Regions from separate parts of the Catenulispora sp. EB89 genome, predicted to be linked through region 2. Evidence: riboswitches for the same ligand, from Rfam matches in the RefSeq annotation. Region 2 holds a riboswitch; the other holds the start of a gene.
The links. Region 2 has a riboswitch for magnesium ahead of ABH920_RS10740 (NRAMP family divalent metal transporter). Riboswitches for the same ligand answer to the same signal wherever they lie in the genome.
Positions count from the first base shown of each region.

Region 1: linked by a shared signal. The riboswitch ahead of ABH920_RS32755 (NRAMP family divalent metal transporter) and the one ahead of ABH920_RS10740 (NRAMP family divalent metal transporter) in region 2 are both predicted to bind magnesium.

Region 1 covers NZ_JBGCCU010000019.1:8,768-24,316, reverse strand. The annotation lists gene ABH920_RS32805 (hypothetical protein) at 1-1,637, shown strand, start outside; gene ABH920_RS32800 (DUF6519 domain-containing protein) at 1,657-3,156, shown strand; gene mgtA (magnesium-translocating P-type ATPase) at 3,175-5,982, opposite strand; gene ABH920_RS32790 (ArsR/SmtB family transcription factor) at 6,028-6,414, opposite strand; gene ABH920_RS32785 (hypothetical protein) at 6,777-6,977, shown strand; gene ABH920_RS32780 (hypothetical protein) at 6,974-7,117, shown strand; gene ABH920_RS32775 (NRAMP family divalent metal transporter) at 7,196-8,986, shown strand; gene ABH920_RS32770 (hypothetical protein) at 9,025-9,183, shown strand; gene ABH920_RS32765 (RraA family protein) at 9,459-10,076, shown strand; gene ABH920_RS32760 (MgtC/SapB family protein) at 10,199-10,942, opposite strand; gene ABH920_RS32755 (NRAMP family divalent metal transporter) at 10,982-12,655, opposite strand; M-box (ykoK) riboswitch at 12,956-13,132, opposite strand; gene ABH920_RS32750 (hypothetical protein) at 13,709-14,182, opposite strand; gene ABH920_RS32745 (ATP-dependent DNA ligase) at 14,258-15,403, shown strand; gene ligD (non-homologous end-joining DNA ligase) at 15,400-15,549, shown strand, end outside.
Region 2 covers NZ_JBGCCU010000004.1:242,424-257,972, forward strand. The annotation lists gene ABH920_RS10725 (nuclear transport factor 2 family protein) at 13-432, shown strand; gene map (type I methionyl aminopeptidase) at 498-1,265, opposite strand; gene ABH920_RS10735 (GNAT family N-acetyltransferase) at 1,262-1,801, opposite strand; M-box (ykoK) riboswitch at 2,064-2,232, shown strand; gene ABH920_RS10740 (NRAMP family divalent metal transporter) at 2,588-4,249, shown strand; gene ABH920_RS10745 (Na+/H+ antiporter) at 4,760-6,370, opposite strand; gene ABH920_RS10750 (hypothetical protein) at 6,423-7,091, opposite strand; gene ABH920_RS10755 (peptidoglycan-binding protein) at 7,222-8,352, opposite strand; gene ABH920_RS10760 (DUF5925 domain-containing protein) at 8,499-9,821, shown strand; gene ABH920_RS10765 (hypothetical protein) at 9,873-10,724, opposite strand; gene ABH920_RS10770 (SigE family RNA polymerase sigma factor) at 10,721-11,272, opposite strand; gene ABH920_RS10775 (nitric oxide synthase oxygenase) at 11,356-12,597, opposite strand; gene ABH920_RS10780 (DUF6295 family protein) at 12,689-13,003, shown strand; gene ABH920_RS10785 (GMC family oxidoreductase) at 13,014-14,606, shown strand; gene ABH920_RS10790 (YidB family protein) at 15,018-15,549, shown strand, end outside.

The DNA of each region.
Region 1 (15,549 bases), on a different contig from region 2:
GCCGGTACGCGCCGCCGGAGGTCGGTGTGTTCGTCTGGCGCCTGGCGCCGTTCCACCTGACGCACGCCCCGGCGCACTGCGTCGACCGGGCCCGCAACGAGTACACGTTCTCGATCCTGGGCAACGACACGCAGCTGGTCGTGAACCCGGTGGCCGAGCCGTCGGCGGAGCACAGCGCGGCGATCGACAACGTACCGACCCGGATCAGCCGCCGGCTGCTCACCGAGCGCCTGGCGGACCTGTACGGGCCCGGCAAGTCGTTCGCCATCTGGCGCGACGGCGACACCGAGCCGATCCCGCCGGCCAACATCGTGGTCGCCGACCTGTCGCAGTGGACGTACAAGGCCAAGCGCGGGCAGGTGGTGGTGGATCCGGAGACCGGCCGCATGGTGTTCAACGCGCGCAGCGCTCCGCGGCAGGGCGTGTGGGTGACGTACCACTACGCGGCCGTCGAGGCGCTCGGCGGCGGGGAGTATCCGCGGGAGGTGACGACGCCGCAGGACGTGACGCCGTACCGGGTCGGTCCCGGCGAGCGCTTCGAGCGCATCACCGACGCCTTCGAGCAGTGGCGCGCCGACCAGGCGGCCGGGACCGCCGGATCGGACGGCGTCATCGAGCTGACGGCGAGCAGCGCGTTCCAGGAGCAGCTGGAGTTCGTGCTCGAATACGGCGAGCGGTTCACCCTGCGGGCCGCCGACGGCGCACGGCCGGTGATCCGGCTGCTGGACTGGTACAGCAACCGGCCCGACGCGCTGGTGATCCGGGGCCCGGGGTTGGACGCCCCGGAGGCCTCCGACCCGAACCGGGGCACGGACGCGCCGCACGTCGTGCTGGACGGGCTGCTGATCACCGGACGCGGCGTGCAGGTCAACGGGGACATCGGGACGCTGTCCATCACCGACAGCACGCTGGTCCCGGGCTGGACGCTGGCGCACCACTGCGGGCCGCTGTTCCCGGAGGAGCCGAGCCTGGTGCTGGAGGCGACGTCGGCGTGCACGCAGATCTCCAAGAGCGTCGTCGGCTCGATCCTGGTGATCACCGACGAGGTCCGGCACGATCCGCTGCCGATCCACATCGCGGACTCGGTGCTCGACGCGACCGCGCGGGACCTCCCGGCGCTGTCCGGGCCGGACTGCTGTATCGCGTTCGCGGAGCTGCACCTGTACCGGTCCACGGTGATCGGGGAGGTGCACACGCACGCGATTCAGATCGCTGAGAACTCGATCCTGAGCGGGAACGTGAACGTCGCGCGGCGCGGCGTGGGGTGCGTGCGGTTCTGCTACGCACCTCCGGGTTCGAGGACGCCGCGCCGCTATGACAGCCAGCCGGATCTGGTGCTGGCGGCGGTCGCCGAGCAGTTGGCGGACGGGCTGCTGACCGCCGATCAGGCTGCGGGGTTGCAGCGGACCGAGCCGCTTCGGGTGCGTCCGCTGTTCACGTCGCAGCGTTATGGCACGGCTGCCTACGCGCAGCTGTCGTCCGGGTGCGCGCGCGAGATCGTCCGGGGCGCGGAGGACGGCTCCGAGCTCGGCGTGTACCACGACCTCTACCAGCCCCAGCGCGAGGACAACCTGACCGCGAGGCTCACCGAGTCGACCCCGGCGGGTTTCGACGCCGGCATCATCTACGTTTCGTGACCTCCAGGGGGATGTGACCATGCACGGAGATTTCTCGCGTCTGACGTTCGACGCGGACAAGCACTACTCGGCGGTCTACGCCCAGCAGGGCCGGGTCCAGCTGGACTCGGACGCCAACGAGCAGCTGCAGATCGACCTGGACACGGCGCGGCGGCTGGCCGCCGCGCTGATCGGCCAGAACGGCGGACCCACGGACCGCTTCGGGTTCCAGATCGGGTTCGAGATCGACGACAGCGACCACCTGCCGGACCTGACGATCGGGCCCGGGGAGTACTACATCGACGGGATCCGGAACGACGCGGACCGGCCGGCCCCTGGCACGGCCGTGGTCGACACCACGGTCCGGACCGGCAGCGGTCCTACGACGTGGAGCTACTACGACCAGCCGGATGCCTTCCGGGATCCGGAGAACCCGGACGACCGGCTGCCGGACTTCCCGTTCGTGGTGTACCTGAAGATGTACGAGCGGCTGGTCGCGGCGGTGGAGGATCCGTCGATGCGCGAGGTCGCGCTGGGCGCCGCGATGCCGGACACCGCGGCGCGCGCGAAAGTGTCGTGGCAGGTGCTGGCGGCCTCGGCGGCGGAGGTCGGCGTGGACGCGACCGATGCGAAGTCGGTGCGTGCGGCGTTCACCACGTGGGCGGAGAATCAGGCCACTGCCGGGGACGCGCTCGCGGCGCGGGCGAAGGTGCCGGCGCGGGTGGAGAACGATCCGTGCCTGTCCTCCCCCGACGCGGCCTACCGGGGCCGGGAGAACCAGCTGTACCGCGTGGAGATCCACGACGGCGGGCAGCTGCCGGAGACGAACACCGGCAGCAGCGTGGCGATGCGCTCGGCGTTGTCGGCGCCGACGTTCGTGTGGTCGCGGGAGAACGGGTCGGTGGTGTTCGGCATCACCGCGCTGGCCGACCAGTGGGTGACGCTGGACTCGCTGGGGCGCGACGACAAGCTGGCGCTGGACGTCGGGGACTGGGTCGAGATCGTCGACGACTCCTACCTGGCGCACGGCAAGCCGCTGCCGTTGGTGCAGGTCGACGAGATCGACATCCCGGGGCGCCGGGTGCTGCTGTCGGGGGCGCCGGCGAACAACGTCGGCTCCGACCCGACGCGGCACCCGTACCTGCGGCGCTGGGACCAGACGGCGCCGGCCGGGCGCGGGGCGCCGCGGCTGGTCCACGGGGCGGTCGAGATCAAGGAGGGGGTGTGGCTGGATCTGGAGAACGGGGTCCAGGTGTACTTCCAGCCCGGCGGCAGCTACCGGACCGGGGACTACTGGACGGTGCCGGCGCGGATCGCGACCGGTGACGTGCTGTGGCCGACGGACGCGACGGGGAATCCGTTGCTGGAGGCGCCGGACGGGCCCGCTTGGCACTACGCGCCGCTGGCGTATTTGAGCGGTCGGGAGCAGGGTCAGAACACTGATCTGCGGATGGTGTTCGGGCCGTTGGCGGTCGGGCCGGAGACGTTGGCGGCTTCGGAGTCGTCGAAGGCTGCGGAGCCGTCAAAGGCTGAGAGTTAGGACTTCTGTTCAATTGGCTTATTCAGCGCCGCTGAACGTGAGCTTCGCGGCCTGGAGCAGGGCGCAGTAGCCGAGCAGGATCAGCGTCAGGAAGGCGAAGTACAGGGCCGGCAGCGTGCTCATCCCCATGCTGCCGGCCAGCATGCTGAACGGCAGGACGAGGCCGGCGAGCATCGCCGCGCCGGTCGCGTAGAGCACCGGGCGGCTGGCGCGCGAGGAGACGAACGGGAGTCTTCGGGTCCTGATGATGTGGACCGCGAGCACCTGGGACAGCAGGCCCTCGACGAACCAGCCGGTCTGGAACAGGGACACGCGGGAGTCGCCGGCGGCCAGCACCCACCACAGGACGGCCCAGGTGGCGAGGTCGAACAGCGAGCTGAGCGGGCCGACGCGGACCACGAAGCGTCGCAGGGCCCTGCTGTCCCAGCGGCGAGGCTCGGTGATCTCCTCGTCGTCGACGGCGTCCCAGGGCAGCGCCAGCTGGGACAGGTCGTAGAGCAGGTTCTGGACCAGGAGCTGGATCGGGAGCATCGGCAGGAACGGCAGGAAGGCCGCGGCGGCCGTCACCGACAGGACGTTGCCGAAGTTGGAGCTGGTAGCGGCGCGGATGTACTTCAGGGAGTTGGCGAAGGTGCGGCGGCCCTCCTCCACGCCGGCGGCCAGGACGGTGAGGTCCTTGTCCAGGAGGATGACGTCGGCGGTCTCGCGGGCCAGGTCGGTGGCGTCCGGGGCGGTGAGGCCGACGTCGGCGGCGTGCAGGGCCGGGGCGTCGTTGACGCCGTCGCCGAGGTAGCCGACGGTGTGGCCGGCACGGCGCAGGGCCTCGACGATGCGGGCCTTGGCCAGAGGGTCGGTCTTGGCGAAGACGGTGGTGCCGGCCGCGAGGGCGGTCAGGGCGGCGTCGTCGAGGGTGGCCAGCGTGCGGCCGTCGACGACGGCGCCGGGGGCTATGCCGACCTCGCGGCAGACGCGCGCCGCGGCAGAGGGCTCGTCACCGGTGATGACCTTGACCTGGACGCCGCGGTCGGCGAGCTCTTTGAGGGCCGCGACGGCCGAGTCCTTGGCGGGGTCGGTGAAGCCGAGCAGGCCGACGAGGGTGAGGCCGGATTCGTCGGCGACGGTGTAGGGGCTCGGCCGCGCGCCTTTCGTCGGGACGGTGCGGACGGCGACCGCGAGCAGCCGCAGGCCGGCGTCGCGGTCGGCGGCGGCGACCTTGTCGATGCGGGCGCGCAGGTCGGGGTCGAGGGGGACGGCGCGGCCGTCGTCGAGGACTGAGGTACAGCAGTCGACGACTTCCTCGACGGAGCCCTTGGTGACGATGAGGTGGTCGGGTTCGAAGCCGCCGTCCGTCGCGGCGACGACCACGCTCATGCGGCGGCGGCTGAAGTCGAAGGGGATCTCGTCGACCTTTTCCCAGGCGGGGTCGGGCAGCGCGAGGGCTTCGGGGTGGGCTTCGGCGTGCGCGACGACGGCCTCGTCGAGGGGATTGCGCCAGCCGGCCTGGAAGAGGCTGTTGAGGGCGGCGTAGTCGAGGACGGCGACATCGGCGCGGCCCCAGGCGTCGGTGTAGCGGTCGAGAGCGGGCGCGCCCTCGGTGAGGGTGCCGGTCTTGTCGACGCAGAGCACGTCCATCGCGCCGAGGTCCTGAATCGCCGGCAGCCGCTTGACGACGACCCGGCGCCGCGCCATCGCGACCGCGCCGCGCGCCAGCGTGGTGGTCACGACGACCGGCAGCATCTCGGGCGTGATCCCGACGGCGACCGCGACCGAGAACAGGAAGGCCCGATGCCAGCTGCCGGAAGCCACACCGCTGACCACGAAGACCAGCGGCGCCAGCACGAGCATGAAGCGCAGCAGCATCCAGCTGACCGACGCGACACCCCGGTCGAAGGCCCCGGCCGGCCGCTCGCGCTCCAACTCGCGCCCGAGGTCGGCGAGGTAGGTCCGGGCGCCGGTGGCGATGACGACCGCCGTGGCGGTGCCGGAGAGGACGTGTGTGCCGGCGAGGCAGAGGGCGGGGTGGTCGGAGGCGGGGGTCGCGGGAAGCTCGCACGGGGCAACCGGGTCGCGAACGGGGCTGCCGGCGGAGGCGCGGGAGTCGGCCGGGGCGGCATCGGGCGAGTCGGCGGCGTCGACCAGGCGCAGAGTCGCGCGGCCGAAGGCATGACCGCGGGCAGCCGCACCCGCGGCGCCGGCCGTCCCCGACAACTCCGCGTGCTTCCCCACCGGCATCGACTCGCCGGACAGCAGACCCTGGTCCAGGAACAGGTCCTTCGAGCGCAGCAGCCGCAGGTCCGCCGGGATCAGGTCGCCGGCGCTGAGGCGCACCACGTCGCCGACCACCAGTTGGTCGAAGGGGAGCTCGCGCGTGATCGGCTCGCTGGTGTCGTCGGCGCGGCGGACCACGGTGGCGGTCGTCAGGACCAGCGCTCGCAGTGCGTCGACTGTGCGGCGTGAGCGTTGCTCCTGCCAGAAGCGCATCAGTGCCGCTATGGCGATCATCGCCGTGATGGCCAGGACGCCGCCGAGGTCGCCGCTGAGGGCGAAGACCGCGTCCAGGACGGTCAGGACCAGGAGGAACGGGGCGCGGAATGCTGCTGCCAGGCCCCGTGCTGTGGTGCGTTCGGGGCGGCTGAGGTCGTTCTCGCCGTCGCGTTCCAGGCGTGCGGCGGCCTCGGCTTCTGTCAGGCCGCGCAGTCCGCTGTCGAGGCCGCGCAGGACTTGCAGGACCGGCTGTCCGCCGCATGCCGCCAGCTCGGCGCTGCGTTCCGTCAGGGCCGCCGCCGGGGCTGCGGTGGGGCCGCGGAACGGGGACAGGAGCGTCATGGCGGTTCGTTCTCCGGTCGTGCGGCGGGGAACCGCGCGCGGTGGCTAGGCCGGCCTGGCGGACCTCCGGATGGCGGGGATCGACTCGCCGGCCAGTTCGGCGTGGTGGTCCAGCATCTGCCGGACGATCGCGACGACGTGCGGGTCGTCCACGACGTAGACCTGGCGGCGGCCCTCGCGGCGCGCGCTGACCAGGCCGGCCAGCTTCAGCTTGGCCAGGTGCTGGCTCACCGCGGCCACGTTGCTGCCGGTCGCTTCGGCCAGCGCCGTCACGTCCTGCTCGGCCCGGGCCAGCAGCCACACGATGTGCAGCCGGGTGGTCGCGGCCAGCATGCCGAAGGTGGCGGCCGCGTCCTGAAGGAGCCTGGGACTCGGCGCCCCGTCGTCGGGGACGGCGTCGTCCTCGGTGCGGGACTCCTGTCTGCGGCGCATGTCACCTCCTCGCATCTGTGCTGTATCCCGGGCCGGGGCCCGGATCGGTAGCGTCCATTGTGCCCGACGGCCGGAGATCCACTCAAACGTTTGCGCAATCGCTTGACTATTCGAGCGCCCCGGGTGTCTACTTCGAAGCGGCACCCCACGGTCGGTGAGGGTGCGACATGCGCCGCGTCGCGCCGGACCCGGGGAGGTGAGTGGCATGGGCGATGGCCACAGTCACAGTCCCGACCCCAGTCCCCGCACGCCCTCCCACCCCGAGGCGGCCGCGCCGCGCACCGGCGCCTAGCACTCCCCCCGCCGCCTCCGCGGGTCGGTCATCCATGCCCTGATACGGGCACCCCGACGGAGGTACCGCCATGTCGTTGACCCTGACCATCTCCGGCGTCCCCGAGGCCGTCGCCGCGGACGTCGACCTGGCCGCCGTGGCCCGCGCGCTGCGTCCGCTGCTGGCCCCGGCGCTGATCGGCGCCGCCGAGCTGGCCGGCCTGGCGCCGGTCGTGCCGGTGCTGGTGTCCATCGCGGTGAAGGCCGTGAGCACGCAGGAGGCGGCGGCATGAAGAGCACCGCCTGGCTCGCCGCACACCTGCGCAAGCGCACGCCGAAGCCGGTGATCCCGGACCACGCCGCCGGCCACCCCGCCGACCGCACACCGCAGCCCGATCCGGCACGCCGCTACTCGGCTTTCATCGCACCCTGACACACCCCGAGACCGGCGCCGGGGCTCGCCCCGGCGCCATGCCACCACGTCCTCGTAACCCCGTGCACTGGAGGAATCATGTCCATCGACACCCCGCGCTCCGAGGGTCCGCCCGGCGCCAACTCGGGCGCCGACTCCCGCACTGACTCCCACACCGACTCTCGCACCAACTCCGACACCAACTCCGGCGCCACCCTGGACTCCGCCCACGTCGGCGACATCGTCGGCGCCCTCGGCCGCATCCGCCAGGACGACTGCGAAGCCCGCAGAACCTGGTGGCAGAAGCTGCGCACACTCCTGGTCATCATGGGCCCCGGCCTGATCGTCATGGTCGGCGACAACGACGCCGGCGGCGTGGCGACCTACTCCAACGCCGGCCAGAACTACGGCATGAAGCTGGTCTGGACCCTGGCCCTGCTGATCCCGGTCCTGTACGTCAACCAGGAGATGGTCGTCCGCCTCGGCGCGGTCTCCGGCGTCGGCCACGCGCGCCTGATCTTCCAGCGCTTCGGCAGGTTCTGGGGCGCCTTCAGCGTCGGCGACCTGTTCCTGGTGAACTCCCTGACCATCGTCACCGAGTTCATCGGCGTGGCGCTGGCGCTGAACTACTTCGGCGTCCCGCAGAAGGTGTCGGTCCCGCTGGCCGCCGTGCTGCTGTTCGCCGTGGTGGCCAGCGGCTCCTTCCGACGCTGGGAACGCTTCCTGTTCGGGCTGATCGCGATCAACATCGTCATGGTCCCGATGGCGCTGATGGCGCACCCCAACGCTGCGGAGTCCGCCAAGGGCCTGATCCCGCAGTTCCCCGGCGGCCTGGACTCCACGCTGCTGTTGCTGATCGTGTCCATCGTCGGGACGACGGTCGCGCCGTGGCAGCTGTTCTTCCAGCAGTCGAACGTCGTCGACAAGCGCATCACGCCGCGCTGGATGAAGTACGAGAAGGCCGACCTGTGGATCGGCGTCGCGGTGGTGATGATCGGCGCGGTCGCGATCATGGCCACCTCGGCGTTCGTCTTCAAGAACACGGACCTGGCCGGCCAGTTCTCCGACGCCAGCGGCGTGGCCGAGGGCCTGAAGACGCACGGCTCGCACGCGCTGGGCGCACTGTTCGCCATCGTCCTGCTGGACGCCTCGCTGATCGGCGCGAACGCGGTCTCGCTGGCCACCACCTACACCCTCGGCGACACCTTCCACCGGCGCCACTCGCTGCACTGGAAGGTGTCCGAGGCGAAGTTGTTCTACGCCGGCTACGCGGTGCTGATCGGCATCTCGGCGACCATCATGCTGTCCTCGAACGCGCACACCCAGGGCCTGATCACGCAGTGGGTCCAGGCGCTGGCCGGCGTGCTGCTGCCCTCGGCGACGGTGTTCCTGGTGCTGCTGTGCAACGACAAGCCGGTGCTCGGGCCGTGGGTGAACACGGTCCGGCAGAACATCGCGGCCGGGGCGATCGTCTGGTCGCTGGTGCTGCTGTCGCTGGCGCTGACCGCCGCGACGTTCTTCCACTCGATCACGGCCGCGCAGTACGAGACCGGGTTCGCGGTCGGCGCCGGGGTCGGCGTCGTCGGCGGCGCGGTCATCGCGGCGGTGACCAGGCGCAGCGCGCGCAAGGCGGCGCTGGCACAGGCGGCCGAGGCCTTCGACGGCATCGACACCGAGCAGGTCAGCGCGATCGACAACACGCCGCTGTCGCGGACCGAGCGCAAGGCGCTGCTGAACGCCGATCGCGCCGAGTGGCGGACGCCGCAGCTGGACAGCTTGGCACGGCCGGTCTTCTCGCCGCTGCGCAAGGCCGGGCTGTTGACGCTGCGCGCGTATCTGCTGATCGCCGTGGTTCTCGTGTGCTACGCGGTGTTCCACGGGGGAAACTGACATGAGGGGGCTGATATGGGGCCGACACAGGGGCTGACATGGGGGCTGACGTGCTGATGCTCTTCAAGATCGGGCGAATGCGGCGCCGGATGACGCGCTCGGTTCTGGACAGCGCGGTTCTGGACAGCACGGTCCTGGCCGCGCTGGAGGGCCCGGCACTTCCCAAGACCGCGGCCAAACGGGCCGCGGCCCGTTGAGAATCCCGCACCACAGCCGGTCCGGATCGGACGCGTAGTCCGATCCGGAGCGGCTATCGGCGTACGTGCCCAGCGAGGAAGAGGACCCTGATGTTCACCGCACTGCCCCACACCGCCGATGGGCACCCTGCCGTAGGCGCCGTCATATACCTGGTGATCGTTGTCGCGCTCGTCGGCTCCGCGGTGGTCGCCGGGCGGCGCGGCCGGAGCCGGCGTCGTCGGCCGCCGCGGTGAGCGGCTCGTTGCGCCGTCGCATCCTTTACGATCACAGGATCATGGACACCTTCGCCGACGTACCCACCACCACCCTGGCCGACGTGCTGAGCCGCGAGCACGTCATGGACCTCGGCATCCGGTCGCTGACCGGGACGTCCGGACGCCTGGCCGGACCGGCCTTCACCGTCCGCTGCCCGCCCGGGGACAACCTGATGGTGCACGCGGCCATCTACCGCGCCGCGCCGGGCTCGGTCATCGTCGTGGACACCGGCGGCGACGTGGAGTACGCGGTGGCCGGCGGGAACGTGATGGCGGTGGCGCAGCGCCACGGGGTGGCCGGGCTGGTCGTGGACGGCGTGATCCGCGATGTCGGCGAGGCGCGCGAGGCGGCGTTCCCGGTGTTCGGGCGCGGGGTGGTGCCGATCCCGGGGACGAAAGCGGTCGTCGGGGAGCACAACGTGGCGGTGCGGTGCGGGGGTGTGACGGTCGGCGCCGGGGACATCGTGGTCGCCGACGAGGACGGCGTGGTCGTAGTGCCGGCCGGGCGGCGGGACGAGGCGTTCGCGGCGGCGCGGGCCAAGCTGGCCAAGGACGAGGCCGAGACGCTGGACGAGTGGGAGCGGGCGCATCGGGCTCGGATCGACGCGATTCTGGCCGATGGCGGGTTCGGGGGCTGATCGCTCCACTGAAGACGAAAGCCCGCAGCACTGATCAGTGGATCAGTGCTGCGGGCCTTTCTCGTCGGTGGGTCGGCGTCGGCGCCGCCCCCTCACGCGGTCTCACTCGTCCTCACACGTCCTCACTCGTCCGGATCCGGCCGCGGACCCCGCGTCAGCGCGTCGAAGTCGGCGTCGTCCTTGTGCCAGTGCACCGCGTGGATCCCCGGCTCCAGCGACAGCCGCCCCACCAGCTGCTCCAGCCGGCTGGCGGCGTCGCCGTCCAGCAGCAGGTGCGCGGTGAGCCGGGTGGCGTCGGCGCCGTCGTCCCGGGTGGTGTCCAGGCCGCGCAGGATCACGTGGCCGCCGGTGGTGTCCGCCACCAGCAGTGCCCTGATGTGCGACTCGGACTTGGCCTTGCAGGTCAGGTGCAGGCGGAAGGGCTGCAGGTCCTCGTCCTCCTCGACCGCGTTGTGCCGGTCGAACAGCCGGCCGGCCGGGCGGCCGAGCAGGTGGACCAGCAGGACCGTGGCCGTGCCGATGGCCGCGAAGGCCAGGTGGCCGGAGGCCGCCATGACCCCGACCGCGGCCGAGCACCACAGTGTCGCGGCGGTGTTCAGGCCGCGGACGTTGAACCCGTCGCGCAGGATCACGCCGCCGCCGAGGAAGCCGATGCCGGAGACCACGTACGCGGCGACCTGCGTACTGTTCTCCGAGCCGTTGATGTCCGAGTACAGCACGAACAGGGTCGCACCCACGGCCACCAGCGCGTTGGTGCGCAGACCGGCCATCCGGGCCCGCAGTTGCCGCTCCACGCCGATCGCGGCGCCGCATCCGAGCCCGACCGCCAGCCGCGCGATGAACTCCCAAGTGGTCAGGTTCTGCATGTTCGCCTCCTTATGGTGGCGCTGGGAACGGTCGGCCGGTCAGTGGCCGAGCATCATCTCGACGAGCTTCCACACGCACATGACCATCGAGACCAGCAGGTACAGCCGCAGCGCGCCCATGGAGTAGCGGCGGGTCCTGGAGAACGTCAGCCGGCCGAGCTGGTCCAGCGGCGGCGTCCGCCACTCGTCGCGGCCGGAGCGGTCGACGAACTCGGCGACGAAGTCCGGCGCGCGCCGAGCCCGCAGAGCCTTGACGCCCAGGAACGTGGCGGCGGCCAGGCCGCCGGCCGCGCAGCCGACGAGGATCTGGTCGATCTGGCCGGCGCTGATGTTCGGCCAGATGACCGAGGCGGTCAGGACCATCGACAGCGCGATCAGGACGCCGATGACGGTCGAGGTGAACAGGGTGGTCTTCTTGGAGTTGACCCAGGGCCCGAGGACTTCCTTGTCGACGCACAGCAGAAGCAGGAAGACGGTCGCGCTGGGCAGCAGCACGCCGGCCAGGGCCTGGACGCCGGTGGTGAGCACGCCGAGGACGTGCGCCGAGGCGGTCAGGACGATGGTCGCGGCCAGACCGATGACGCCGGCGTAGACCGCGTAGAAGCCCTTGGCCTGCTTCACGCCGCGGTGCAGCGAGTGGTTGATCTTGAAGACGTCGCCGATGGCGTAGGCGGTGGACAGCGAGACGGCGAAGGCGCCGATGACGGAGGCGTCCAGCAACGCGACGGCGAACATGTCACCGAGCGCGCGGCCGCCGTAGTTCTGCAGCGCGGTGGCCAGCGAGCCGGCGTCGGTGAAGTCCGGCGAGCCCTTGGCTGCGAAGGCGACGGCGCCCAGGCCCATGATCGCCGCCCCGCCGATCACCACGACCACGATGCCGATCCACAGGTCGGCCTTCTCGTACTTCATGAAGCGCGGGGTGATGCGCTTGTCGATGACGTAGCTCTGCTGGAAGAAGAGCTGCCAGGGCGCGACCGTCGTCCCGACGATGCCGATGATCAGCAGCATCAGCGGCGCCACCCCGCCGGCACCGCCGGGGAAGGAGGGCCGCACGAAGTCGTGCGCCATGGTGCCCACAGCCGGGTGCGCCATCAGCGAGATCGGGATCAGCAGCAGGGAACCGAGGCAGAAGACGAGCGCCAGGCGCTCGAACCGGCGGAAGGAGCCGGTGGAGGCGGCGGCGACGATGACCAGGGCGGCAAGGATCACCGACGGGACCTTCGGCAGGCCGAGGTAACCGGTGGCCAGGGTGATGCCGATGAATTCGGTGACCAGAGTCAGGGCATTGAGCAGGAACAGGTCGATGACGGAGAAGGCGCCCCAGAACTTGCCGAAGCGCTCGAAGATGAGGCGCGCGTGGCCGACGCCGGTGACGGCGCCGAGGCGCAGGACCATCTCCTGGTTGACGTACAGAACGGGGACGAGGAGCAGCAGCGTCCACAGGAGCTTCGTGCCGTAGTCGTGACCGGCCTGGCCGTACGTGGCGAAGGCGCCGGCGTCGTTGTCCCCGATCATCACAATCAGGCCGGGACCGACGATCGCGAGCAGCGTCTTCATCTTCGTCGACAGGCCGCGGCGGGCCCCGTGGTCGCCGAGCTTGATGGTGCCGAACGCACCCTTGATGTCGCCGACGTGGGCGTCGTCGAGGACTGCGGTGGTGGCGGCGGTGGTGGCGGCTGCGGCGTTCGAGCGCTCCAGCAGTGCGGTGGTCATGTGGTTCACCCCTCCCAGCCCGCTCGGCGGGCATGCAGGAGACGGCAGCAGACAGGAGCCCACGGCGGGTGGGCGGTGAAGTAACGAAGAGGTCAGAGCTGCTGCGCGTCAGACGGATCGAAGAGCAACGTGGAGCACAGTCGGCCAGCCACAACCGGCAGCCGGTAGGTGCTACTACTACTCGGACTATCCACGCCACTCACCTCCACCCGCCGGGGTCCCAGGAATCCACCCGGACCGCGATCACCGCGGGAGCGCACACCGGATTCCGGGCACGAAACGTGCCCGAACGAAGCGGCGGAGGCACTCCCTCTCGTAAGAGCTTTGGCACTGCCCGGCGTATCCCGACCATTGGCCGGTAGCCACTTCGGGTCACCCCTTAAGCCGAGGAGACCTGTCCTGACCTTGGGCGTCTCTCGACGTCGTGAGATCAGTGGCTTGTGTCCGGTGCAGACGCCTCACCTAACGAGGTGCCTTCTTGACGGGAGTAATGTTATCGGACCATTGCTCATTTGCCTAATCGAGCGAATGAGGTGGGTGGGGCGGGAGGGGGCCGGCCGCGGGGCGGTGCAGGTGACGGAGGCGGGCCGGCGCGCAGCGGCGAGATCAGCGGCGCCAGGGCCCGGGCCGGCGCGGGGCTGGCGTGGTGCGGCGAGCACGGGACGAGAACGGTGCGGTGGCGAGGCCAGGCAGGTGCGCGGCGAGCTAGATCAGCGATGCCGGGGCGCGCGAGCAGGCACGGCGCGGGGCCGGCGTGGCGCAACGAACACAAGGCGAGCGCTACCCGGGCGACGCAGCCTGGCCGCTGGCAACGGGCGAAATCGGTGAACTGGGCCGGCCGCGAACGGGGCGCGGGCGGCAGGGGCGGGCAACGCGTGCGAGTGCCGAGCAGTGCGGCATGGAGTGGGCGGCTAAGGCCCGGCGCTCAAGCACACCGCGAGCGGGGCGCGGGCGGCAGGGAGCGTGCCCGGGGCGCGGGGGCGCTGCAGGTGGCAGGCCCGGCAGGTGCGCAGCGAGATCAGCGCGGTCCTGCCGTCGGAAGTATAGAGCCTGTTATCCTCGCCGAGCGCCTGGCGGATCGCTGAACACGCTCACCGTCGCGAACGAGTCGACCACCAGTCGCAGCAGCGCCAGGGGCGCCGTGCCGTCGCCTCGGGTTGCTGGGGGTTCGAGCGCGGCTAGGGGGATCGCGTGGCCGGCGTGGACGACCAGCGCCTCGGCGGCCGTCGGCCAGAAGCCGAAGCCTTCCTCCGTCGTCATTTCGGTTCTGGAGTCGCGGTGGGAGTAGGCGGCGGCGATGCGGCCTGGTTCCGGTTTGTGGATCATGCCTGCGGCGTCGGCCAGTTCGATCAGGGTGGTGCCGCTGGAGTGCCAGCGGTCGCTGGCGGCGTGGGCTTGGGCCCACTCGTGGGCCGCGGGGGCGAGGGTGAAGTGCCAGCCGTGGGTGCGTTTTTGGAACTCGCGGTTGGCGACCTTCCAGCGGTGGGCGCTTTCGGCGTAGAAGTCGCGCAGGTCGTCGCTGTGCATCGGGTGATCGTAGCTGCGCCGCCCGTTCGCCGCGGTCGGGGTGCCGGGGGTGGATCTTCGCTTTACGGTCGGAACGTGGATCTCCCGGTCATGCCGCCGGTGCGGCCGATGCTCGCCACCGCTGCGCGGGATGTGCCGCGCGCGGTGGGGTTGGCTTACGAGCCGAAGTGGGACGGCTTTCGGTGCGTCGTGTTCCGGGACGGTGCCGAGGTGGAGCTGGGGTCCCGCAACGATCGGCCGCTGACCAGGTACTTCCCGGAGCTGGTCGAGCTGCTGCTCGCGGCGTTGCCCGAGCGTTGCGTGGTGGATGGCGAGATCGTCGTGGTCACTGATGACGGCCTGGACTTCGACACGCTGCAGAACCGCCTGCACCCCGCCGCCTCGCGGGTCCGCAAGCTCGCGGCCGAGACGCCGGCCAGCTTCGTGGCGTTCGATCTGCTGGCGATCGGTGACCGTGATCTGAGCGGCGAGCCGTTCAGCGAGCGCCGGCGTGCGTTGGTCGACGCGCTCGAGACTTACACGAGCGCAGAAGACAAGGGCACAGGAGAAAAGCCGAGCAACAGTCGCGTGATCCTGACCCCGCTCACCGAAGACCCCGACGTCGCGCAGGACTGGTTCACCCGCTTCGAAGGCGCCGGTTTCGACGGCGTCATGGTCAAGCCCCTGGACCTGCCGTACGAGCAGAACAAGCGCGTCATGGTCAAGGTGAAGCACGAGCGCACCGCGGACTGCGTCGTCGCGGGCTTCCGCTGGCACAAGGACGGCGAAGGCGTCGGCTCGCTGCTCCTGGGCCTGTTCGACGACGAAGGCGTCCTGCACCACGTCGGCGTCGCCAGCAGCTTCACCGCGGCCCGCCGCCGCGAGCTGGTCGGCGAGCTGGCGCCGCTGCGGGAGCACGCCCTGGACGGCCACCCCTGGCGCGGCTGGGCCGAGGCCGAGCAACAGTCCGGCAGCCGCATGCCCGGCGCCCGCAGCCGCTGGTCCGCCGACAAGGACCTGGCCTGGGAGCCGCTGCGGCCGGAGCTGGTCGCCGAGGTCCGCTACGAGCACCTGCTGTCCGGACGCTTCCGGCACGGCGGCCGCCTGGTCCGCTTCCGTCCGGACCGCACGCCGGAGTCGTGCACGTACGCACAGCTCGAACAGGTGGCGCCGGCCGAGCTGGCCGAAGTGTTCGGCAACCCGGCGAAGAGCGAGAAGAACACAGAGGGCCCGAAGGCATGACCAAGGAAACCGTCCTCGACATCGACGACACCGAGGTCCCGGTCTCGCACCCGGACAAGCTCTACTTCAGCAAGCGTGGCGAGACCAAAATGGACCTCGTCCAGTACTACCTCGCCGTCGCCGGCCCGATCATGAACACCCTGAAG
Region 2 (15,549 bases):
GATGATGGGCCCATGTCCCGAACGCCGCAGCAGATCTTCCAGAGCTACATCTACGCCGGCACCATGACCCGGAACCCCGACGCCCTCGCCGAGAACTTCACGGAGGACGGCGTCTACGAGGCCCCGCTCGTGCCCGCCGGCGCCACGTTCCCCAGGAGGCTGGAAGGTCGCGAGCAGATCCGCAGCGGAATGGCGGCCTACTACGAGCAACTGCCGAAAGACGGCCGCTCCCCCAATTTCGAGAAGTCCGGATTCGTCCTGCACACCACCGCGGATCCCGACGTGTTCATCGTCGAGATCGACACGGCCTTCGACGCCGACGAAGAAACAAATGAGGCGGACACGGTCGTCTCCCTCGTGCAGATCTTCCGCATCCGCGACGACAAGATCGCGCAGTTGCGCGACTACTTCGCACCCGACCTGGTGAGCTGAAAAACAAAAGAAAATCGGCGCCGACAAAGCCGGCACCGACCAGAAAAAACCACAAAAACAAAAAATCAATCCACCCGGGTAAGCACCCGAGCCCCATCCTCGGTAATCGCGATCGTGTGCTCCGAATGCGACCCGCGCGACCCGTCCTGGAACCGCAGGGTCCAGCCGTCCGGGTCCGTGAAGATCTCGTTCGACGTCGCCGACCACCACGGCTCCAGCGCCAGCGTCAGCCCCGGCCGCAGCACCAGCCCGCGGCCCGGGCGGCCGGCGTTCGCGACGTGCGGGTCCTCGTGCATCGTGTGCCCGAGGCCGTGACCGCCGAACTGCATGTTGACCGGGTACCCGTACTCCGTCGCGACCGCCTGGATCGCCGCCGAGACGTCACCCAGCTTGGCGCCCGGGAGCGCGGCGGCGATGCCCGCCTCCAGCGCGACGCCGGTCGACTCCACCAGGCGGACGTCCTCCGGGCGCGGCGTGCCGACGATCACCGTGCGGGCCGAGTCCGCGACCCAGCCGTCGATCGAGACCGCGAAGTCCAGGGTCAGCACGTCGCTGTCGCGCAGCGTGTACTTGTGCGGCAGACCGTGCAGGACCGCGTCGTTCACCGACAGGCAGATGACATTGCGGAACGGCCCGCGCCCGAACGAGGGCGCGTAGTCCCAGTAGCACGACACCGCGCCGCGCTCCTTGATCCGGCGCCGCGCGCGCTGCTCCAGGTCCATCAGGTTCACGCCGGGGCGGGCCAGCTCGGCGAGTTCGGCCAGCGTCTCGCCCACGAACCGGCCGGTGACCGCCATCTTCTCGATCTCCTGCGGCGTCTTCAGCTCGATCACCGGGTCTTCTCCGTCCGTTCGGGATCCTCGTCCACCGTCTGCCCCGGCGCACCCTGCGCGCGCCAGCGCTGCTCGCCCTCGTCGTCCAGCTCGCCGGTCGGCGCCAGGCCGATCCGCTCGGCCACCCGGGCCGAGGCCGTGTGCCCAGGATGGATGTTCGCGCCGATCTCCGCCACGCCGCGCTCCCGCAGCCACGCCACCAGCGCCGACGCCGCCTCGACCGCGTACCCGCGGCCCTGCCACGCCGCGCCCACGACCCAGGCCACGTCCGCGTGCCGGCCGCCGTCGGCCACCGTCGCCTGCACGGTGCCGACCGCCACGCCGTCCTCGGCGCGGCGCGCGATCCAGTTCACCCACTCCTGCGAACCGTCCGGAGAACGCCCTATGGCCAAGCGCGCGTAACGCGCCTGCAGAGCTTCCAAGGTTGGCGGCTCTCCGCCGATGAACGTATAGAGCTCCGGGGCGCCGAGCACCCCGACCATCTCCTCAGCGTCGGATTCCGTTAAGGGTTTCAGCACCAGACGTGCTGTCGTCATCGGCTCGCTAAACACCCTTGCATGCTATGCGCGGTATCCGATGTCACCGATCCAGCGGCAGTCCCGCTGTTTGTAATAATCCCCGGACGACTCCGGCGGCCCTGACATCGACCGCGATCGTGCCAGGCCACAACAGACCACACCCTGATACCCGCAAACGTTTCGACCCCTCGTTCCGGTTGCCGCCGTATCCATATCGTTACCCACCTGTGACGAGGTGAGTTGACAGTCCCACAGCGCTAGAGGATGCTTTGTTTCCGTTAGGACACCTCGTTCGGTGAGGCGTCTTCACGGACAAAGGCCACTGATCCCATCGGTCGAGAGACCCTCCGGATCAGGACAGATCTCCTCGGATTAAGGGGTGATCCCAAGTGGCTGCGCAGCTGACGCTACGCCGTGAAGTGCCGAAGCTCTGACGAGAGAGGTGGCCGGGACTCGTGTTGGCCTTGCCGTGATTCGGCGGGGCGATCGGGACCCTCCCGGGCTGACCTCCCGAGGTGTCGAGTAGGACCGGTCCGCCCGCTTCGGGCGGAACCGCGCGAGACACAGGCGCCGCGGCGCCGCGGCGGGCAGGGAGGTGGTAGCGATGAAACCTGGTAGTAGGTCGGGCCACGATCGGCCCCGCATCGCGCACGACCCAGCCCACCGCCCTTCCCTCGGCGCGCGTTAACCGCATCAGTTCCCTGCCACCACCCGGCCGCACCGGGGCTCCGGCCCCACCGCTGCCGGCGGGGTGGACGCGTGCCTCCCGACCAGCCGCTCCTACTCGGCAGCAGGGGGTGTTCCATGACCACGGCCACACTGAACAGCGAAGCCCGCGACACGCACCGCCACGGCGCAGTCCTAGACGACGCGCACGTCGGCGACATCAAGGGTGCGTTCGGCACCATCAAGCTCGGCGACCACGACACCCGTCCGGGCCTGTCGGCCAAGCTCAAGACCCTGCTGGCGATCGTCGGCCCCGGGCTGATCGTGATGGTCGGCGACAACGACGCCGGCGCCTTCGCCACCTACGGCCAGGCCGGCCACGACTTCGGCACCAAGCTGCTGTGGACGCTGTTGCTGCTGGTCCCGGTCCTGTACGTGAACCAGGAGATGGTGCTGCGCCTCGGCGCCGTCACCGGCGTCGGCCACGCGCGCCTGATCTTCGAGCGCTTCGGCAAGTTCTGGGGCGCGTTCAGCGTCATCGACCTGTTCATCCTCAACGCCCTGACACTGGTCACCGAGTTCATCGGCATCACGCTGGCGACCAGCTACCTCGGGCTGCCGAAGGTACCCTCCGTCGTCATGGCGGCGCTGATCATCGTGGCGGCCGCGATGAGCGGCTCGTTCCAGCGCTTCGAGCGGATCGCGCTGACCCTGTGCGTGGGCTCGCTGCTGCTGATCCCGATCTCGATCATGGCGCACCCGAGCGCGGGCGCGATGACGCACGGCTTCATCACCCCGGTGCTCCCCGGCGGCTCGGGCCAGATGGCCACCGTGATGCTGGTGGTGATCGGCATCGTCGGCACCACCGTCGCACCCTGGCAGCTGTTCTTCCAGCAGAGCTACGTCATCGACAAGCGCATCACCCCCCGCTTCATGAAGTACGAGAAGGCCGACCTGGGCCTCGGCATCGTCGTGGTCGTGGTCGGCGCGGCGGCCACCATCGGCCTGGGCGCGGTGGCGGCGGCGCACCTGGCCGGCTCGTTCACCGACGCCACCGACGTGGCCCGCGGCCTCACGGTCTACGGCGGCCGGGTCCTCGGCGACATGTTCGCCGTGGCGCTGCTGGACGCCTCGATCATCGGCGCCTTCGCAGTCTCCCTGTCCACCGCCTACGCGATGGGCGACTGCCTGAAGATCAACCACTCACTGCACCGCGGCGTGAAGCAGGCCAAGGGCTTCTACGCGGTCTACGCCGGGATCATCGCCTTCGCCGCGGTGATCGTGCTGGTGGCCAGCGACCACGTGCAGGGCGTGCTGACCGTCGGCGTGCAGGCCCTGGCCGGCGTACTGCTGCCCTCGGCGTCGGTGTACCTGCTGCTGCTGTGCGTCGACAAGGAAGTCCTCGGACCCTGGGTCAACAACCGCAAGACCACGGTCTTCACCGGCACGGTGATCGCGGTCCTGGTGGCGCTGTCCCTGGTGCTGACCGGCTCGGTGCTGGACCAGAACATCACCGCCGGGCAGATCGAGGCGATCCTCGGCGGATGCGGGGTCGTCACGCTGGGCTTCGGCGCTTGGATGGCTGTCAAGGCCCTGCGGGCACGGCGGGCCCCGGACTACGTCGCCGAGTTCATCGACCGCTCGGGCCGGGACGAGTGGCGGACGCCGCCGCTGGACCAGCTCGGCCAGGTCCGGTTCTCGGCCGGCACCCGGGTCGGGCTGACCGTGCTGCGGGCCTACCTCGCGGTGGCGACGGTGCTGGTGGCGGTCAAGCTGGTCTCGATGATGCTCGGGCACTGACTTTCCCCCAGACCCGGAGACTCCCGAAAGACAGACAGCAAGGCGCTGGGCGAAGCGATCGCCCGGCGCCTTGTGGTTGCAGCCCGCGACTTCCCGCGCTCCCCGACGACTCCTTTTCAGAGCTACGAAAAAACATGGGCGTGTTGTTCCCGCGGGTCACTCGGTTGGCGCAGCGCTTCGGCTCCGGCTCGGGCTTCGGGTCCGGCTCCGGACTTCGGACTTCGGCTTCGGCTCCGGACTTCGGCTCCGGACTTCGGCTTCGGGCTCGGCTTTGGGCTTGGCCCCGGGCTCGGCTTCGGCTTCGGGCTCAGCTTCGGGCTCGGCTTCGGGCTCGGCTTTGAGCTCGGTTGCGGGCTCGGCTCGGCCTTGGGCTCGGCCCCGGGCTCGGTTCGGCTTTGGACTCGGCCCCGGGCTCGGCTTCGGCTTCGGGCTCGGTTGCGGGCTCGGCTTTGGACTCGGCCCCGGGCTCGGCTTCGGACTCGGTTGCGGACTCGGCTCCGGCTGCCGAACCTACCGCCGCTCCATGTACGCCTCTTCGAGGTCCAGCTGGTGCAGCACCCGCCGGTACACGTCGTCGTTGATCTCCCGCAGGTCCCGCAGGTGCTCGATGGCTGCGCGCTCGGCGTCCAGCATCGACCGTCGCGCGTCCTCGACCGCCGCCGCGCTCGCGCTTGGGCCGCCGGAAGCGACCTGCATCGCGTACTTCTTCGCCTTGTCGCCGCGCCATCGGGCCTGGTCGCGCATGCGGTCCACGGCCGGGTCGGGGAGTGTGGCCTCCAGCTCGTCCAGGCGCGCCAGGCCGGCGGTGGCCGCCGTTCCCATTGCGCTGCAGTAGGCGAACGCGTCCTCCTTCACCTCGTCCGTGGCCTCGACGCCGAGGCGGCGGATCAGCGGTGGCAGGGTCAGGCCTTGGACGATGAGCGTTGCCAGCACCACGAACAGCGTCAGGAACTGGACCAGTTCGCGGTCCGGAAGCGGTCCGCCGTGGTTGTCGGTCAACGGGATCGCGGCCGCCGCGGCCAGTGAGACCACGCCGCGCATGCCGGCCCAGCCGACCACGAACAGGATCCTCGGCGTGCGGGTCTGGGGTGGTGGAGGCGCGAGTGGCGCGTTGCGGCGCAGGTGCCGGACCAGGAAGCCGCCGATGTAGCCGAACGTGTAGACCCCGCCGAACCGTGCCAGCACCACGATCGTGAAGGCCGCCATGCCATAGCCGATCAGCTGCCAGGCCCCCCAGTTGTCCACGTCGCGCAGGATCGGGATCAGCTGGAGGCCGATCAGGGCGAAGACCGTGGCTTCCAGGATCTCGACGATCACGTCCCACAGCGCGGTGTCCAACATCCGTGTCGCGTATCCCGCGCGGACCCGGCGATGTCCGAGGTACAGACCGAGGATGACGACGCCCATGACGCCCGAGACGTGCACCGCCTCGGCCGTGATGTAGACGACGAACGGCAATATCAGCGAGATCGCGCTCTCGGCGCGCGGATCCCGCATCCGGAAGCGGATCGGGTCCCACACCATCGCCACCACCGCGCCGATCACGATGCCCCCGGCGGCGGAGAGCACGAAGCGCCCGACCGCGTCGAAGACCGTGACGGTCTCCCCCACCGCGGCGGCCAGCGCGATGCGGAACGCGGTCAGCGCGGTGGCGTCGTTGAACAGCCCCTCGCCGACCAGCACGTCGACGGTCCGGCGCGGCAGTCCCAAGCGTTTCGCAATGGAGATCGCCGCGACGGTATCGGGTGGCCCGAGCACCGCCCCCAGCACGAACGCCACCGGCAGCGGCATCCCCGGGATCAGCCAGTGCATTGCGAACCCGGTGAGCAGTGTGGTGACCAGCACCATCGCCACCGACAGGATCAGCACCGCCGACCAGTTCTCGCGCAGCGACGGCACCGACGTCTCCACCGCCGCCTGGTACAGCAGCGGGGGCAGCAGGATCATCAGCACGAACTCGGGCTCGAGGTCGTAGTCCGGGATGAACGGGGCGATCGACACCAGCAGTCCGACGACGACCAGCACGAGCGGACCGCTGAGGTCGAAACGCCGGGCGAGCGCGGACACCACGACGGAGAAGAACGGGACGCCCAGCAGGAAAAGGAGGTGTTGAGCCGTCATGACACCTGATCATCCCATGACAGACGGGTCGAACGGCGCGCCCGCGGACGGATCACCCGCGAGCCGTGCGCCACACCTCCTCCGGAAGGGCCTCGGCGAGCGCCACCAACATGTTGAGACAGGTCTCCACCCAGTGCGGCTTCACGTTGCCCTTGCCCCAGGTCAGCAACCTGGTTCCCTCGATCCGCCAGGAGAAGTCCGGCCAGGAGGCGATCAGCCGCAGCACCTTCGGGTCCAGGATGTCGGCGGCCAGCTGATGACTCGTCGTGGTGACCTGGTAGCGCTGGTCGAAGGCGGGATCGCCGCGGACGAACTCCGGCGCGCCGGCCAGGACGCCGGGACCGATCTGCTTGTTCTCCCGCGACGCGCGCGCCACGACTTCCAGCGCGGGCAACGGCGCGGGCAGGTCGTCGACGCAGGCCGCCCAGTAGTGGTGGGTGTCGTCGCCGTCGCTGCCCGGGGTCTTGTATTCGTAGTCGATCACGAGGATCGAGCGGCCGTCGTGCCGGCCGCGCAAGACGATCCGCGCGACGCGGCCGTGCCCGGAGGCGAACGGCCGGCCGCCGAACGTGCCCGGCAGCTGCCGGTCGTTCGTCGCCAGATCCCAGCGCTTGACGGCGGCCATCGCGACCAGCGCGCGCCGGCGCCGGACGTTGGCGGCGATCCCGGCAGCCATGATGACCGCCAGGAAACCTATGAAGATCAGCAGAGGCACACCCACGGGGTCATGCCTACCATCGCGGCGCGGATGCCGTCACCCGCGCGGCACAACGGTTTCCCCATCGCCACGAGGCTTCCCCACCGATCAGCGCGCGCCGTCGCGGACGATCAGCGAGCGCCGTCGCGGACGCTCAGCGCGTGCCGTTGCAGTAGTACGCGGTCCCGTTGAAGTACTGGTTGTCCCAGAAGTACAGGTCCGCCCACGTCTGCGGACCGGCGACGCCGTCCACGGCCAGCTTCGGGTAGGGCGGGTTGCCGCCGGGCGAGTGCACGGTCGGGGAGTTGTTGCAGCCCTGGAACGCGGTCATCGCCGACTGCGTGTCCGCGCCCCACGAACCGTCGATCACCAGCGGCTTGATGCCCAGCTCGGACTTCTTGAGCAGGCACTGGAGTTCCTTGACCGCGTTGACGTTGCCCGAGCCCTCCTTGATGGTGGGCATCTGCGAGGCTGGCAGGTCCAGGTACGTGCAGTCGCTGGACGGCGCGGCCGCGGTGCTCGGCTTCGGCGGCGCGGCCGTCGGGGCCGGAGCGCTCGACTTGGGCGTGCTGGGCGCCGGGTTCGACGGCGCCGGGGCTCCGTGCGTCGAGGTCGCGGGGCTGCCCGGGTGGGAGGTGGTCGGGTGCCCGCCGGGGGTCGTGGTGGTACCGCCGCTGGAGCTGGAGGTGGAGTTCTGGCCCGGCTGGCCGCCGGTCGTGGCGCCGGAGGCCGCGGACGAGGAGGTCGGGGAGCCTTGAAGATTCGCGCCCTGCGCGCCGTTGCTCGACGGGCCCGCGGCCATGCTGTCGCCGTCGGGCTTGCCGCCGCCGTTGGCGACGACCGCCGAGCCGTCGCCGCCGCCGCTGGAGCTGCCGGTCACCGAGGCCCCGGCGCCGGCCAGGGAGGTCTTGTCGTGCTTCGAGGTGTCGCGGCTCAGGTAGGCCACCGTGCCGCCGATGCCGACCACGGCCACCACGGCCAGGGCCGAGACGAGCAGGGTCCTGCGGTTGCGGCCGGGGCCGTCGCGACCGCCGTCACCAGGACCGTAGCCGTTGGGACCGTAGCCGCCGGGTCCCTCGGGGCCGCCGGACAGCGGCATCCCGTACGGGGACATCATCGACGGCGGCGCAGGTTGCCCGGGGTCCTGCGGCGACGACGACTGGGGGGCGAGATACGGCGGTTGCGCCGATTCCGGTCCCGGCCCGAACGGCGGCTGCGCGCCGCCGGCGGGGCCGGACGGTGACTGGGGCGTCCCCCAAGGTGAGTGGTGATCGGGCGAGCTCATGGTCGGTCATCGTATCTTCGGCGCCTCCGGGACCGGTCCCCGGCTCGGCAAAGTGCGGGTAAAACCACCCTCGCGGCACGCCCATCACGCATGAACCTCGACAAACGTGTTGTGGCCGGACGTCCCGGGGCGGGATCATCGAGGACATGACGCTGCCCCGCCAGCGCCCTCAGGGGCCTGCCACGCGACCGGCCCCCGTCCCCGACGACAAGACCAAGGAGACACCGGGCAAGGAGACTCCGGGCAAGGAGACACCGGCGAAGGAGACACCGACCCAGGACAAGCACCCGGCGACCGACAAGCGCCCGGCGCACGACCCCGGGGACCGGCTGCCCTTCCGGGTGACGATCGACGACTCCGACACCCCCTACGACGTCGTGGACGCGCTGCTGCTCACGCCGTTCACCACCGGCGTCCAGCCGCACGCCCGGCACGCCCGCCTGGACGCGCTGCGCGAGGACGCGACGCTGGTCCCGGCCGAGGGCGAGGTCCTGCGCTCGGTGGTGGAGGACAAGCGCGAGTCCTGCCTGACCGCCGGCCCCGGCTGGACCGCGCGCTCGGTGCGCTGGTCCAGCGGCGGCGGCGAGGTCACGGTGGTCGCCGAGACCCCGGAGCTGGCCACCAAGATCCTCGACCAGGCCACCGACGGCGTGGCGGCCGAGGAGGAGCCGGAGGAGGAGAAGGTCTCCGTCGGCTTCTGGTACGCCGCGCCGCAGCGCGGCCCCTACCGCACGGTGCGGACCATCACGGCCGAGCCGTGGGAGGCCGTCCGCAAGAACTACTCGGCCTCGGCCGCCACCGCGATGGACAAGCTGATGGCGGTCCGCCGCACCGAGGCCGCCGGCCGCATGATCCTGCTGCACGGCGCCCCGGGCACCGGCAAGACCACGGCCCTGCGCACCCTGGCGCGCGAGTGGCGCGACTGGTGCCAGGTCGACTACGTCCTGGACCCCGACGCGCTGTTCTCCTCCCCCGGCTACCTCATGGAGGTGGCGATGGGCGTGGAGTACCACGGGCACGGCGAGGACGAGGAGAACCGCCGCCGCTGGCGCCTGCTGCTGCTCGAGGACTGCGACGAGCTGATCCGCGGCGAGGCCAAGGCCACCAGCGGCCAGGCCCTGTCCCGGCTGCTGAACCTCACCGACGGCCTGCTCGGCCAGGGCCGCGACGTGCTGGTCGCGATCACCACGAACGAGAACCTGGCCAGCCTGCACCCGGCGGTGATAAGGCCGGGGCGCTGCCTGGCGCAGATCGAGGTCGGCCCGCTCCCCCGCACCGAGGCGCTGGCCTGGCTGGAGCGCGAGGGAACCGACCCGGCGCGGGTCACCGCGGCGCGCCTGGGGCGCGGCGGGGGCGGCGGCGGGACCGCGATCGGCGGGCTGACGCTGGCCGAGCTGATCGCGGCGCGGGATGGGAGCGAGCCGGTGGCGTCCAGCGGGGACGACACGGGGACGGGGTTGTACCTGTAGGGCTGTGGGCGGCTGTAGGCGCCGCCGGCCGCCCGCCAGTCGTCCTCGCCGCTAGCCGCCCGAGCTGCTCGGCGAGGACGCCGCCGTGAAGTTCCACTCCCGCCCCACGAACACCTTCCCGTCGTAGCCGTAGTGCGCTTCCAGCAGCGGCACGACGGTGCCGGGGTCGGAGGTGTAGATCGTGATCGTGCCGTCGTTCTCCAGCGCGGTGCCGAAGGTCACGCCCCGGCTCTTCCAGTAGGCCGTGTCCTGGTCCATCCGGTGCCCCAGGAACCACTGCTCGGAAGCGTCCAGGACGCTGTCGCGGAACACCACGGTGAACGGGTACGCGGCCTGGATCGCGTCGTGTTCCAGCGTCGGGTCGATGCCCGGCTTGCGATAGACGAGGATCGGGTTGTTATCGGAGATGAGAAGGACTCCCATGTAGGAGTTGTCGTGGCCGTCCTGCAGCACGTTGGCCACGCGGTCGGCGGCCTGCTGCTTCGGCGAGTTGGTCCAGGGCGGGACGACCAGCGTCGTCGAGGGCTGCGACGGTGGCGGTGGCACGGGGCGCGAGGTCGGCGACGACGGGAGCGGCGGCGGGGACGTCGAGGACGTCCCGGCCGCGGCGACGGCGTTGCCGACGTCGGCGGTGACGGGCTTGTGACCGCCCCACCCGGCCAGCGGCGCCACCGCCAGCACGCAGCCCGCGACCACGGCGATCGCCCCGACACCGCCGAACGTCCGGGCCCGCGCGCGCCGGCGTGCCGCACTGGCCAGCGCGCGGTCGCCGAGCGCCACGGTGGTGGGGAATTCGGGCAGTGCGGACGCGAGCAGGTTGCGGACCAGTTCGTGCTCGGACACGGCGTGCTCGTCGTCTTCGGCCAGGTCGCGCTCGTCCTCGAAGTCGTTCTCAGAAGTCATACCGAGACCTCCTGGGCTCGCTGGGTTCGGGACATCCGGGTGCGCAGGGTGGCGAGTGCCTTCGAGCTCTGACTCTTCACGGTGCCGTTGCTGCAGCCCAGCATCGCCGCGGTCTCGGCCTCGGACATGTCGAGGTAGTAGCGCAGCATGACGACGGCGCGTTGCCGCGGGGGCAGGGAGCGGAGCGCGGCGGCGAGCTCGGAGCGGTCGTCCACGGCCTCGTATCCCCCGTCGGACGTCAGGACCCCGTTCGCCGGCTCCCACGACGACGCGCGCCCCGCCGTCATCCCGGGCAGGTGGCCCGAGGGCACCTCGCCGTGCCACTTCCGGCGCCACCACGACGTGGCGGTGGTGACCATGGTCTTGCGCAGGTAGGCCTCGACCGCGCCGTCCCGGGCCAGCCGCTCCCACCGCGGCAGCACCTTGACCAGGGCCGTCTGCAGCAGGTCCTCGGCCAGATGCGCGTCTCCGGTCAGGAGCCACGCGGCGCGCAGGAGAGTTGACTGGCGCGCCGCGAGGAACTCCCGGAAACCGTCCGGTTCTCGCACCTTCGCCCCCCGTCGTTGTGGGCGCCCGGGCGGGCGCCATCCCTGCTAACGCGGCGGGGCTGGGGCGGGGTTGCCCGGTTCTCTCAGGTGCTGTGCCGGACGAAGTTCGGCCGGACGTCCGCCTCGTCGTAGTACCGGTGGAACACCGCCGTGGCTCCGCCGGACAAGGGTGGCACGATCCACGACCACTCCGCCGGGCAGACCCGTCCGGCGTGTTCCTCCTTGGCCACGTGTTTCAGGAACCGGTGTGCCTCGGTGTGGTGGTCGGCCATCGTGACACCGGCTTGTTCGTAGGAGTGGAGTACGGCGACGTTCAGCTCGACCAGGGCCCGGTCGCGCCAGAGCGTGCGGTCGGACGTGGTGTCCAGGCCGAGGTTGGCCGCGACGGTCGGGAGCAGGTCGTAGCGGTCGGCGTCGGCGAGGTTGCGGGAGCCGATCTCGGTGCCCATGTACCAGCCGTTGAACGGCGCGCAGGAGTAGTGCAGGCCGCCGACTTCCAGGCACATGTCGCTGATCACGGGCAGGGCGTGCCAGCGGATGCCGAGATCGGCGAACCAGGGGTGGCGGGGGTGGGAGAGCGGGACTTCGAGGACGCAGTCCTGCGGGAGTACGTGGACATAGGGACGGTAGCCCTCGGCTTCGATGACCAGCGGGAGGATGTCGAAGGCGGTGCCGTGGCCGTACCAGCCGAGGGCTCGGACGCTGTCGGTCAGAGCGATGTTGCGCGGGTCCCCGAGGGTGCTGGGCCGTGTGCCGGGTTGTGTACCGGGTTGCGTGCCGAGTTGCGTACCGGGCTGCGTGCCGGGCCGTGCGCGCGCCGGCGGCAGCGTCGTGCCGTCCGCCGGCGGGACGCCGTCGTCGACGCGGTACCCGGCGTAGCGGATGAGCTGTTCGTTGCGGATGCGCGGGCCGGGGCGGTCCGGGCGGTCCGGCGCGAAAACCGTGATGGTGGGCCGGATGCGGCCGTCGTTCGTGGCTTCGCGCAGGTGGCCCACGCACTCCTCGGCGATTCGCAGGGGCCTGTCGGCCGCACGCCGGTCGCGCAGCCTGAGGGACTGCCAGTAGAGGCGGCCGATGCAGCGGGAGGAGTTGCGCCACGCCACTCGGGCGCCGTATTCGAGTTCGGCGAAGGTGTGGTCGTACGTCGCCTCGGCGCGGATCGCGGCGGCCACGGCGCGGCGGCGGGCGGGGAGTTCGGCGGTGCGGTCCAGTTCGGTGTAGCACTGGTGCAGGAAGCGGTCGGCCTCTTCGGAAAGCTCTTCGATGCTGGCTAGGCTGGATAATCGGTCGCCAGGGCACTTCTGGCGTATCGCATGACGGAACACGGGGATCCCCTCCGCTCGGCAGGCGAATGCAGAGCGTCATCGTATGTCTACAACTGGTGTGCGTACTACCGATTGCGAGGATCCGGCTCCGATGTGTACCTATCAGACGTTCAAGCTGGCGGTTGCGGGCAGCGCCAAGGGGACTCCCGGGTGGATCCGCGTCACCGAGGCGAGCGTGTACTACGACCATCCGGTGCACGCCATGGACGAGCACACGCTGAACATCGACCTGCGCAATCCCGAGCGCGGACCGTCGGCGCGGATCGCGGTGGAGCTGACCGCGCAGGCGGCTTACGACCTGGCGCAAGCCATTCTCACGGCGTTGGAGAGCGTGCCGGAGGGCATGCTCCCGGCGGGCGTGCGCGTGGGGCGTGCGGGACTACTCACGGAGTCGTCGCAGGTCTAACGTCATAGACATGGCCACCGACGACGCACGAATCGATACTGGCAGTGTCTACGACTACGTGGTGGTGGGAGCCGGCTCGGCCGGATCCGCGGTCGCCGCGCGGCTGTCGGAGGACCCCGGGTGTCGGGTGGCGTTGTTGGAGGCCGGGCCCGCTGATCGCAACCCGCTGATTCACATTCCGGCGGCTTTCTCGGAGCTGTTCGAGAGCAAGCTGGACTGGGCGTACCGGACGGTGAACCAGCCGAAGCTCGGCGGGCGGCAGATCTTCTGGCCGCGGGGGCGGATGCTCGGCGGGTCGTCGTCGATCAACGCGATGATGTGGGTGACCGGCTTCGCGGCGGACTACGAGGAGTGGGCCGCAGCGGCCGGACCCGAGTGGGGGCCGGACGCGATCGGGGCCGTCCTTCGGCGGGTCGAGGCCTTCACGGCCGCGCCGGACGGCGCCGCGCACGGCAAGACCGGGCCGGTGCGGGTGGAGCGGCAACGTTCGCCGCATCCGTTGACGGGGCGTTTTCTCGAGGCGTGCGCGGCGCTGGGGATGCCGGGCGTCCAGACGGCGGTGACGCAGCACGCGGGTCGCCGGTGGTCGGCGGCTGACGCGTATCTCAAGCCCGCGCGCCCACGCCCGAACCTGGTCGTCTACACGGGCGCGCTGGCGACGCGGGTGCTGTTCCACGACCGCCGCGCGACTGGCGTGCGCTACCTGGACGGCCGACGGGTCGGCTCGGTGGCGGCGCGCCGCGAGGTGATCCTTTGCGGCGGCACGGTGAACACGCCGCAGCTGCTGATGCTCTCCGGCGTCGGGCCGGCGGAGCACCTGCAGCAGCGCGGCGTGAAGCTGGTGGCCGACCTCCCGGAGGTCGGCCGCAACCTTCGGGACCACCTGGCCGCGGGCATCGTGGTGAAGACGAAGAACACCAAGTCGCTGATCAGCGGCCGCACCCCGGCCGGCTTCGCGCGCTACCTGGCGCGTCACGAGGGGCCGCTGACGTCGAACGTGGGCGAGGCGTACCTGTTCACGAAGAGCGAGGACGGGCTGGACCAGCCGGACATCGAGGTGCTGTTCGCCCCGGTGGCGTTCCTCGACGAGGGCCTGACCCGCCCGAAGGAGCACGGGTACACGATCAGCGCGGTCCTGCAGAAACCGCGCTCCCACGGCACCATCACCCTGTCCACCCTCGACCCCACGGCGGCGCCGAGAATCGACCCGGCCTACCTGACCGACGCCGACGGCCTGGACTACGCGACACTGACCCGCGGCATGGCCCTCTGCGAGAAGATCGCGGCGGCACCCCAGCTGGCGCCCTTCAACGACGGCTACATGCTCCTCCCCGGCCTGTCCGGCCCGGACCTGTACGAGGCCTCGATCCGCCGCTACGCCCAAACCCTGTACCACCCGGTCGGCACCTGCCGCATGGGCAGCGACGCGGGCTCGGTCGTCGACCCGGAGCTGCGCGTGCGCGGAATCGAGGGACTGCGGGTGGCGGACGCCTCGGTGATGCCGGCGATCATCCGGGGTCACACGAACGCGCCGTCGATGGTGATCGGGGAGAAGGCCGCCGAGCTGGTGAAGGATGCCGACCGGGCGGGGCGGCGGGGGTAGGTGGCGCGCTGGCTCGCGTACCGGACCAGGCGGCTGCAGCACCCTCGCAGCGCCAAAGACCAGCTCACACTGGCGCCGATCGGACTCGGCCGCCAGCCGGTCACACATGGGAACGCGCGCCGCCCCGCCAACTGGCCGCCATCCCGATGACCTGCGGCCCCGGCCCGCCGCGACCGGCCAGCCGGCCAGAGCTGCGACCCGGATCCGCGCCGCGCCGCCGACCAGCCGCTACGCCGGCGACCTGCACCCAGGCCTGGCCACCGCCCACCCGGCCCCACGCGAGCCCGCCAGTGCGCCAGTCCCCGCCCCTCCCGACTGGCGCGGGCACCCGCCCTGCCCGAGGCTGGGTCGTGGGGCGCGGCGGTGCGTGGCCGCCGGGCGGGCGCGGCCCGAGCGTCAGGAGCGCGCGTCATGGCAGGTTTCGACATCAATTCGCTGCTGAATCAGCTGATGGGCAAGCAGGAGCAGCAGGCGCCCCCGCAGGAGGGGCAGGGCGGCGAGCAGGGGCAGATGCAGCAGCCCGCGCAGGCTATGGGTGCCGCGCCGGCTGGCGGTGCCGGCGGGCTCGGTGGGTTGCTCAGTAGTGGGATGCTGCAGAAGCTCGCGCCGATGATCGGTGGGCTGGTCGCCGGGGGCGGCCTGTCGAAGCTCATGGAGCAGCTGAAGGGTGGCGGGCTCGGGTCGCAGGCGAAGTCGTGGGTCAGTTCCGAGCAGCCGAACCAGCCGGTCAGCGGGGAGCAGATCACGCAGGCCCTGGGGCAGGAGCAGATCTCGCAGGTCGCCAACACTCTTGGGATGAGCCACGAGGAGGCCGCGCAGACCATGGCGGCGACGCTGCCGCAGGTCGTCGACGCGATGACGCCGGAAGGCCACCTTCCGGAGGCGGCCACGGCCGGCGCGCCCGGGGCGGCAAACGCGGGCGCTCCGCAATCCGTGCAGCAGA